3 regions of the Micromonospora sp. NPDC047465 genome follow, and region 2 is predicted to be linked to each of the others. Evidence: riboswitches for the same ligand, from Rfam matches in the RefSeq annotation. Region 2 holds a riboswitch; each other region holds the start of a gene.

Region 1 (3,268 bases), on a different contig from region 2:
CGGGCCGGCGAGCCCGACCGCGTGAACCGACCGCTCGCGGTCTCCGCCGTCCTGGCGGTGGCGAGCATCGTCGGCGCGCAGATCGGCGCGGTCCTTGGCCTGCGCGGCCGCCCCGCCCGCGTACCGGCAGGCGCGGCCCGCACCGCCACCACACGCCGTCGAGGCACCGGGCGGAACGGAGGCAGCCGCAGCGGAATCGGACGCGCGACCGAACGTGACGGAACCGTACGGGCCCGGACGGGTCGCGGAACCGGACGGAACGCGAGTCCCCGGGACACCGGCCCAACCACCCCCACCGGGACGACCGCGATCCCGAGCAGCAGCACCACTCCGGGCGGCCCCCGCGACGCGCCCACCGGCCCCCACCCGGTGGCCGGCGCCCTGGCCCGCGCCCACCCGGACACCACCCGCGAACCCCAAATCGGCCGCCACCGCCGCCCCTGACCCACCCAACCCCACCCCAACCCCCGGACGCCCCCGTTGATCGGTGGGTGGGTGGGTGGGGTGGGTGGTCAGGGGAGGCGGGTTTCCAGCATGCCGTTGACGATGCGGGTGGGCAGGACCTGCTGGTCGTTGCCGGACGGCCCGTGCACGACCTCGCCGCCGTTGAGCCGGAACGTGCTGCCGTGCCACGGACAGACCACGCACGCGTGCCCGTCGATCTCCTGCACCTCACCCTCGCCGAGCGGGCCGCTCTGGTGCGGGCAGCGCTCCAGCATCACGGTGACCTCGTCGCCGTGCCGGTAGAGGATCACCGAGACGTCGTCGATCTCCCGGGTGATCAGCTTTCGCTGCGGCAGGGCGGACATGTCCGCGATCGAGTGCCAGCCGTCGCTCATCCGGTGCAGCTCGGAGATGCTCTGGTTGACCTGCGCGCCCTGCTTGTACGCCAGGTGCCCGCCGATGTACGCCCCCATGCTCGCGGCGCTGAGCCCGAGGAAGCCGAGCGTACGGCCGAGGTTGTGCCGGCCGGTCATCCGGGCGGCGATGGAGCCGGCGTAGAACGTGAGGCCGACGCTGTTGGAGGCGGCGTGCACCAGGCCGATCCGGCGCTGGTCTCGGGCGAGGGCCGCCCAGTCGTTGAGCCCGGCGACCGCGGCCGGCAGGGCACTGACGGTGCCCACCGCGCACAGCGTCGTGGCGGCGCGGCGCTGCCCCGGCATCAGGTCCAGCACGGCCGTGCTGAGCCACGCGCCGACCGGCACCTGCACCATCGCCGGGTGCAGCGGGTGCCCCAGCCACACGCCGTGCAGCAGGTCGCGGACGCGCCTTGGGCGGAGGGTGGCCTGGACGGCCCGCTGCAACCGGTCGCCGATCCGGTCCAGCGCGGAGGCCTGCTCGATCTTCGTCATGAGTGCTCGCACCCGTACCGACTTCCCGGCAGGAGCGACCGCAAACCGGTATCCGGTGACGGATCCGCAGCGGTGCGTGACGAGGTCCCTGCCGGCCCGGAACCGGGCGGGCACCGGCCGGATGGCACCCGCCCTTCCGCGGTGGTGCGGTCAGCGGTCCGGCGGCGTCCAGCGGTCGTGGTGGATCGCCTCGGCCAGCGGGCGCTTCTGCCGCCAGCCGTGCCGGGCCAGGTCGGGCACGGCCTCGAAGTGGGTGACCGGCCCGAGGCAGAGCCACGCCACCGGCCGTACGCCGTCGGGGATGCCGAGCAGTTCGGCCAGCCAAGGCTCCCGGTAGAACGACACCCAACCGACGCCGAGCCCCTCTGCGGTGGCGGCCAGCCAGAGGTTCTGGATGGCGAGGCAGGCCGAGTAGAGCCCGGTGTCGGCGATGGCGTGCCGCCCGAGCACGGCGGGGCCACCTCGGGCCGGGTCGTAGGTGACCACCACGGACAGGGTGGACTCCAGCACCCCGTCGATCTTGATGCGGGCGAACCGCTCGGCCGCCTCCCCGTCCAGGGTGGCGGCGAAGGTGTCCCGCTCGGTCTGGACGTGCTCGTGGAACCGGCGCCGTAGCTCGGGGTCGCGGACGAGGACGAAGTCCCAGGGCTGGGAGTAGCCGACGCTCGGCGCGGCGTGCGCCGCGGTCAGGACGCGGTGCAGCGTCCCGTCGGGCACCGGCGCCCCGGTGAACTGGCCGCGGACGTCCCGGCGGCGATGGATGACGTCGTAGAGATCCAAGGCAGGCTCCCGCTGCGCTCGGCCCACGCTCCGGGCGTGGGCACCTGACCGCGAGGCCGGTCTTCGGACTCCCGGATCGACGCCTGGCCGTCCGCCTTCCCGGCCCGGGCGGGCCAGTGGCTGCGCTCTCGCGCGTGGACGGTGGCTCCCCGGTCACCGCGGCGGGCCCGTGCCGGATTCGCACCGGCTTCCCGATTCTCCCCGCTCGCGCGGGGCACCTCACATGATCGTGCCGCCCGGCATGCTAGCGCCGCGCCACCCGGACCCGCCGCCCGGCCGGCGGCGGCACCCGCGTCGGGGTAGAGGTCGTCGCCGACCGGCAGGGCCGGACCGGCCAGGGGCCGGACCGCCGCCCCGGACCGCCGGCCGGGCGTGGAAATCCGGTCGCGCGCCGCGCCGTCCGCGACCAGTGTGGTCCGGGTGTACGCACTCGCCTCCCGCCCGCTGCCGGCCGGCCACCCGGCGGCCCGACTGACCGTCGCCCTCGGCCGACCCCGGGCCGTGCCGCCGCCGCTGCTGATGCTGCTGGGCATGCTCTCCACCCAGGTCGGTGCGGCCGTCGCCAAGCAACTCTTCGGCAGCACCAGCGCCGGCGGTACGACCACGCTGCGGCTCGGCTTCGCCGCGCTGATCCTGCTGCTCGTGGCCCGGCCCGGGCTGCGGCTGGGCTGGCGCGCCGCCGGCCTGGTCGGGGCGTTCGGGCTCACCCTGGCGCTGATGAACCTCGCTTTCTACGCGGCGCTGCACCGGGTGCCGCTCGGCGTGGCGGTCACCATCGGTTTCGCGGGGCCGCTGCTGGTGTCGCTCGCCGGCAGCCGCCGGCCGGCCGACGTGGCGTGGGCGGTCCTGGCGGGCGGCGGGGTGCTGCTGATCAGCGGGCTCGGCGGGACCGGGATGGACCGGGTGGGGCTGCTGCTGTGCGTCGCCATCGCGGTCGGCTGGGCCGGGTACGTACTGCTCGGCAAGGCGGTCAGCGCCCGTGTGCCGGGCAGCCGGGGCCTCGCGCTGGGAATGGCCGTCGCCGCGCTCGCCGTACTGCCGTTCGGGGTCGCCGGCAGCGGCACGGCGCTGCTCGACCCGTGGACCCTCGCGCTGGGCGTCGCGGTGGCACTGCTGTCGTCGGTGCTGCCGTACTC
Region 2 (3,268 bases):
CGGGCCACGCCCGGCTGCGCCCGCCCGGCGGGGACCAGGTCGACCTGATCGGCTGCACCGAGCGCCACCTCGCCCGCGCCGTACGCGGCCGCGCGGTCGGGCTGGTGCCGCAGAGCCCCGCCACCGCGTTGACCCCCGTACGCACCGGCCGGCGGCTGCTGGCGGAGACCCTGCGCGCCCACGGGCACGCCCGCCGCGACGCGCCCTCGGCGGCCGAGCGGGTCGCCGCCGACGTCGGGCTCGACCCCGCCGACCTCGACCGCTACCCCCACGAGTTGTCCGGCGGCATGGCGCAACGCCTGGCCACCGCCCTCGCGCTCGCCCCCGACCCACCGCTGCTGCTCGCCGACGAACCCACCACCGGCCTCGACCGGCCCCTGGTCGACCACACCCTCGACCTGCTGCGCCGCCGCTGCGACGCCGGCAACGCCGTCCTGCTCATCACCCACGACCTGGCCGCCGCCCGTCGCGTCGCCGACACCGTCGCCGTCATGTACGCCAGCCGGGTCGTCGAGCGCCGGCCCACCGAGGCGCTGTTCGCCGCGCCCGCCCACCCCTACACCGCCGGCCTGCTCGACGCCCTGCCCGAGCGGGCGTTCCGCCCCGTGCCCGGCCACCCGCCGATGCTCACCGACCTGCCCGCCGGCTGCGCCTTCGCCCCGCGCTGCGACCGCGCCACCGACATCTGCCGCACGCCGCCCACCCCGGTCGTGGACGGCCCCGGCCAGGTCGCCTGCCACCACCCGCTGCCCGTCGGAGCGCCGGCATGACCACGACCACGGCCACCCGTCAACACGTCGGACCGGAGGCGACCGCCACCGCGCTCGCCGCCCACCAGGTCACCGTCGCCTACGGTCGGCAGCGCGTCCTCGACCGCGTCGACCTGCACGTCGCCCCCGGCGAGACGGTCGGGCTGCACGGGCCCTCGGGCAGCGGCAAGTCCACCCTGGCCCGGGTACTCGCCCTGCTGCACGCCCCCGACGCCGGGCACGTCACCCTCGACGGCCACCGGGTCGCCGGAGTCCGCCACCGGCTGCCGGCGGCCGTCCGCACCCGCGTCGCGATCCTGTTCCAGAGCCCACGCGCCGCCACCGACCCGCGGCTCAGCCTCGCGGACATCGTCGCCGAACCGCTCCGCGCCACCGGCGTACCGGCCGAGCAGGCCAGGGCCCGCGCGGCCGAGCTGGCCGACCTCGTCGGCCTCACCGCGGACCTGCTCGCCCGCCGCCCGCACGCGGTCAGCGACGGGCAGCTGCAACGGGCCTGCCTCGCCCGGGCGCTCGTGCACCGGCCGGCCTACCTGCTCTGCGACGAGGCCACCGCCATGCTCGACGCCTCCACCCAGGCCCACCTCGCCGCCGTCATCACCGACTACCAGCGAGAGCGCGGCGCCGGGGTCCTGCTGATCACCCACGACCCGGCCCTGATGGCCCGCTGGGCGACCCGGGTCGTCGACCTCCCGCCCCCGCCGGGGGCGTGAACGCCGCCGTCGCACGGTCCACAGTGGTGAAGAAGGCCGCTCCATGGCATTCGTCACCGTGGCATTCGGGGTCGGGCGCAGGCTAGGGTGACGCTGCCGTGGTGTTCGGGAAGCCGGTGGAAGACCGGTGCGGCCCTCGCCACTGTGATCGGGAAGTCCGCGGCCCTCGTCGTCAGAGGTCACTGGGCGTGTCGCACGCCTGGGAAGGCCGGCCACGGACGCACCTCCCGTCAGCCAGGAGACCGGCCACGGCACTGCGATGACCCGTCCACGAGGTGCTGGAAGGCGGTCCCGATGCGCGTACGCGCTGTGCGGTCCACCCTGTCCCGGCGCGTAGCCGCGCCCCTGTCCGTCCTCCTCGTCCTGCTCGGCGCCTGCGCCACGGACGACGACCCCGCCCCGGCGTCCGGCGCGCCGGCCACCCTGACCAACTGCGGCACGCCGGTCACCGTCGCCGCCCCGCCCCAGCGGGCGGTCACCCTGAACCAGCCCGCCACCGAGATCATGCTGGCGCTCGGCCTGGCCGACCGCATGGCCGGCACGGCGTACCTGGACGACGCGATCCTGCCGGAGCACGCCGCCGCGTACGCATCGGTGCCGGTGCTGTCCGGAAAGTACCCGGCCAAGGAGAAACTCCTGGAGACGGCGCCGGACTTCGTCTACGCCTCGTTCCACAGCGCCTTCGGCGACGAGGGCGTCGGCGACCGGGCCGCCCTGGCGGAGCTCGGTATCGGCACCTACCTCTCACCCGCCGGGTGCCCGAAGCAGCACCGGCCGGGGAAGCTCACCGTCGAGGACGTGTTCGCCGAGATCCGGGACGTCGCGGCCGTCTTCGGGGTGCCGGAGCGGGCCGAGAGGCTCATCGCCGACCACCGCGCCCGGATCGCCGCCGCTGCCGCCAGGCTCGACGGCACGCGGGACGTCTCCGTGCTCTGGTGGGACGCCGGCACCGACGCCCCGAGCGTGGGCGCCTGCTGCGGCAGCCCCAACATGATCATGTCGGCGGTCGGGGTCGACAACGCCTTCGGCGACCTCGCCGGCGGCTGGGCCGACACCAGTTGGGAGAGCGCCGTCGCGCGCGACCCCGACGCGATCGTGCTGGTCGACGCGACCTGGGACCCGGCCGCCGCGAAGCAGGCGTTCCTGGCCCGGCACCCCACCCTCAAGGACCTGCCCGCGGTGGCCGGGCAGCGGTTCGTCGTCGTCCCGTTCTCGTCCACCTCCGCCGGGGTGCGGGCGGTGCTCGGCGTCGAGGCGCTCGCGGCGGGGGTGGCGCAGCTTCCCGCCGGAGCGGGCCGCTGACCGCCGTGGCGCGCCGTACCGCCGTGGCCCACCGTCTCGCCGTGCCCCGTCGCCTCGCCGTGCGCGGTCGGGCCGGCGCGGGCTCCGGCACCACCGCCTCCGGGGTCCGGCGCGGCCGTCCCGTGGGCACGGTCGCGCTGCTGGTCACGTTGCTGGCGGGTCTGGTCGTGTCGATCGGGGCGGCCGTCACCGTCGGGCCGGCCGACATCCCCGTGTCGACGGTCTGGGCCGTCGTGGCCGACCGCCTGGGCCTGGCCCACGCCGACGTGCCGCTGCTGCGCGAGCACATCGTCTGGCGGCTGCGCCTGCCCCGGGTGCTCGGCGCCGCGGTGGTGGGCGCCGGGCTGGCGGCCGTCGGGGCGGTGACGCAGACCGTCACCCGCAACCCGCTGGCCGACCCGTACCTGCTCGGGGTCTCCTCCGGGGCGTCGCTCGGCGCGGTCGCGGTGCTCGTCCTCGGCGTCGGCGGCGGGGTCGCGACGCTCA
Region 3 (3,268 bases), on a different contig from region 2:
CCGCCGGCGCCTGGTCGAACCAGCGCCGGTACGTCGCCCCGGGCACCCGTGCCTCGGCTGCGGCGAGCTGTTCCGGGGTGAGCCACTCGACGTCGTGTCCCCCGGCGGCGATGAGGGCGTGGATGAGCGCGTCCCCGTCGTCGGGCACCGGGGCGTCGCCGAGGTGGTAGCCGGCCTCGGCGAGGGCGGCGAGCAGCCGGACCGCCGAGGCCGGGGTGTCCAGGCCGACGGCGTTGCCGACCCGGGAGTGCTTCGTCGGGTAGGAGCTGAGCACGACCGCGAGCCGCTTGTCGGCGTTGGGCACGTGTCGCAGGCGGGCGTGCCGCACGGCGATGCCGGCCACCCGGGCGGCCCGCTCCGGGTCGGCGACGTAGCTGGAGAGCCCGTCGGCGTCGATCCGCTTGAACGAGAACGGCACGGTGACGATCCGGCCGTCGAACTCGGGGATGGCCACCTGCATCGCGGCGTCCAGCGGGGACAGTCCGGCGTCGCTGCCGGCCCACTGCTCGCGGGTGCTGGTGAGGCAGAGCGCCTGGATCACCGGCACGTCGAGGGCGGCGAGCGCGCCCACGTCCCAGGCGTCCTCGTCGCCCCCGCCGGAGGCGTCGGCGGCGACCGTGCCGCCGGCGGCGAGCACGGTGACCAGCAGGGCGTCGCAGCGGCCGAAGAGCCCGAGCGGTCCCGCGCCGGCGGTGAGGCCGCGCAGCGAGCCGCAGAAGATCGGCAGCGGGTTGCCGCCGGCCGCGTCGACGGCGTCGGCGAGGGCGTCGACGAAGCCGGTGTTGCCGGCGAGGGCGTGCGCCCGGTAGAAGACGATCCCGACGGTCGGCCGGTCGGGCCGCACGGGACGGTCGCCGTGGACGCCGTACGTCGGGGTGGGCGCGGGCGGGGCGAACCCCTCGCCGGTGAGCAGCACCGTGTCGGAGAGGAACCGGGCGAGCTGGGCGAGGTTCCCGGGGCCGCCCTCGACCAGGTAGGCCAGCGCCTGGGTGGCCACTCCGGCGGGGACGGTGGAGGCCGCCATCAGCTCCGCGTCCGGCAGGGCCTCGCCGCTGAGCACGACCGTGGGCACGCCGGAGGCCAGCACCGTGGCGAGCCCGTCCGGCCACGCCTGCCGGCCGCCGAGCAGGCGTACGACCGCGAGGTCCACGCCGTCGAGCAGCGCGGGCACGGCGTCGGCGGCGACCCGGGCGGGGTTGGCGAGGCGGTAGTCGGCGCCGCTGGCGCGGGCGGCGAGCAGGTCGGTGTCGGCGGTGGACAGCAGCAGGATGCGCACGGACGGCTCCGGAGAGTGACGCCCGGATCGACGCGAGGACGATCGGGCGGTACGAGGGTGGGCGCGGTTCAGCGGGTACGGCGGGCCGGGGAGCGGCTCACCGGCGGGCCGGCGGGGTCGGGCGGCGCGGTGCGGGCGTCAGGGACGGGCGACGCGTCCGACCGCTGCGGGGCGGCCGGGGGCGGGCACACCACGGCCGGCCGGACGCGCGGCGCGGCGGCCGGACGGGGCTGCGGAAACGCGGCTGCTCGCCGGCGCGCTGGCGCGGCCGGGCACGATGCGACGATGATCGTCGATGGCGGAGACGCGGTGCGTCATCGGGTCCTCCTCGGGTGTCCACGCCCTGGGGTCACTCCCGACGGCCGAAGTATCCTGGCTCCCGGATCGACGCTCACCCCCGGTCTTCCAACCGCGCACGCACGGCCGTGACTCACGAGGGGGGATCGCTCCCCGGTGACAGTGGCGGGACCGCGCCGGAATCGCACCGGCTTCCTTCACTGCCGTCAGGCCGCGAATGCTGCCACACCCCCGGTGCCCGGGTCAACGCGGCGGGATCGGACGCCGACCCGCCGGGCCGGCGCGGCGTTCACGACGGTCGACGTCACCTCACCGGTCGGCGAGCCCCGACTCGTAGCCCGCGATCACCAGTTGCGCCCGGTCGCGGACGCCCAGCTTCGTCATCAACCGGCCGATGTGCGTCTTGACGGTGCCCCGGCTGAGGTGCAGGTGCTGCTCGATCTCGGTGTTGGACATCCCGCGGGTGATCAACGTCAACACCTCCCGCTCCCGCGGGGTCACCCCGTCGAGCCGTCCCGGCACCCGTCGGGCCGCCGGCATCCGGGTGAACTCGGCGATGAGCCGACGGGTGACGCTGGGGGCCAGCAGCGCCTCGCCCGCGGCGACCACCCTGATCGCGTCGAGCAGCCGTACGGGGGACGTGTCCTTGAGCAGGAAGCCGCTCGCCCCGGCCCGCAGCGCCCGGTACACGTGATCGTCGAGGTCGAAGGTGGTGAGGACGAGCACCCGGGGCGCGTCCCGGCCGGCGGTGACGTGCTCGGTGGCGGTGATGCCGTCCATCTCGGGCATCTGGACGTCCATCAGGACCACCTCGGGCGCATGCGTCCTCGCGAGTTCGACGGCCGCCCGCCCGGTGCCCGCCTCGGCCACCACGGTCATTCCCGGGGTGGCGTCGACCAGCAGCCGCAGGGTGCCGCGCAGCAGCACGTCGTCGTCGGCCAGGAGCACGCGTACGGGCTCACCCATCGTCCGACACCGCCGGGGTGAACGGCAGCCGGGCGCGCACGGCGAAGCCGCCGCCGGGCTCGACGCCGGCCTCCACGGTGCCGCCGTGCATCACGGCACGCTCGCGCATGCCCCGCAGCCCGTGGCCGGGCGGCCCGACGGCGCGCCCCGACCCCCCGTCGTCGACGACGGCGACGGCCAGCACCCCGGGCTCGACCGCCACGGCGAGCCGACAGCGGGTCGGGCCGGCATGGCGCAGCACGTTGGTGAGCGCCTCTTGCACGATGCGGTACGCCGAAGCCTGCACGGCCGCGGGCACCCGGGCCAGGTCGGCCGCCCGGTCGACGTCGACGGTGACACCGGCGGACCGGACGGCCTCGACCAGCCGGTCGAGTTCGGCGAAGCTCGGCGCGGTGTCGGCCGGGTCGCGCAGCGCGCCGAGCACGACCCGGATGTCGTCGAGCGCGCTCCGGCTGACCCGCTCGATCGTGCCCAGGGCGGCCCGGCCCTGCTCGGGATGGCTGTCCGCCAGGTGGTTGGCGACGGCCGCCTTCATGGCGATCAGGCTGAGGCTGTGCCCGACCACGTCGTGGATGTCCCGGGCGATGCGCAACCGTTCCTCGGCCACCGCCTGGTCGGCACGCGACGCGGCGAGTTGGGCGATGTGACGTCGACGGGCGCGCACCGCACGGGCGAGCGTCCACGAAGCGGCGACGACGGTCGCGGCGTAGAGCAGGACCGGGACCGGCG

What was found. A riboswitch is a leader RNA that binds a small molecule or an ion and turns the genes downstream of it on or off. The one in region 2 is predicted to bind cobalamin.
Region 1: another riboswitch for cobalamin. It lies ahead of bluB (5,6-dimethylbenzimidazole synthase); the one in region 2 lies ahead of ABZ793_RS06995 (ABC transporter substrate-binding protein).
Region 3: another riboswitch for cobalamin. It lies ahead of cobN (cobaltochelatase subunit CobN); the one in region 2 lies ahead of ABZ793_RS06995 (ABC transporter substrate-binding protein).

What each region holds. Positions count from the first base shown of each region.
Region 1 is NZ_JBEYTP010000001.1:76,985-80,252, forward strand. It holds partial or broken gene ABZ793_RS00420 (LysM peptidoglycan-binding domain-containing protein) at 1-135, shown strand, start outside; gene ABZ793_RS00425 (Rieske (2Fe-2S) protein) at 513-1,352, opposite strand; gene bluB (5,6-dimethylbenzimidazole synthase) at 1,503-2,132, opposite strand; cobalamin riboswitch at 2,169-2,369, opposite strand; gene ABZ793_RS00435 (EamA family transporter) at 2,553-3,268, shown strand, end outside.
Region 2 is NZ_JBEYTP010000004.1:282,089-285,356, forward strand. It holds gene ABZ793_RS06985 (ABC transporter ATP-binding protein) at 1-770, shown strand, start outside; gene ABZ793_RS06990 (ATP-binding cassette domain-containing protein) at 767-1,480, shown strand; cobalamin riboswitch at 1,563-1,746, shown strand; gene ABZ793_RS06995 (ABC transporter substrate-binding protein) at 1,775-2,782, shown strand; gene ABZ793_RS07000 (iron chelate uptake ABC transporter family permease subunit) at 2,824-3,268, shown strand, end outside.
Region 3 is NZ_JBEYTP010000024.1:75,461-78,728, forward strand. It holds gene cobN (cobaltochelatase subunit CobN) at 1-1,276, opposite strand, end outside; cobalamin riboswitch at 1,642-1,771, opposite strand; gene ABZ793_RS21665 (response regulator transcription factor) at 1,883-2,539, opposite strand; gene ABZ793_RS21670 (sensor histidine kinase) at 2,532-3,268, opposite strand, start outside.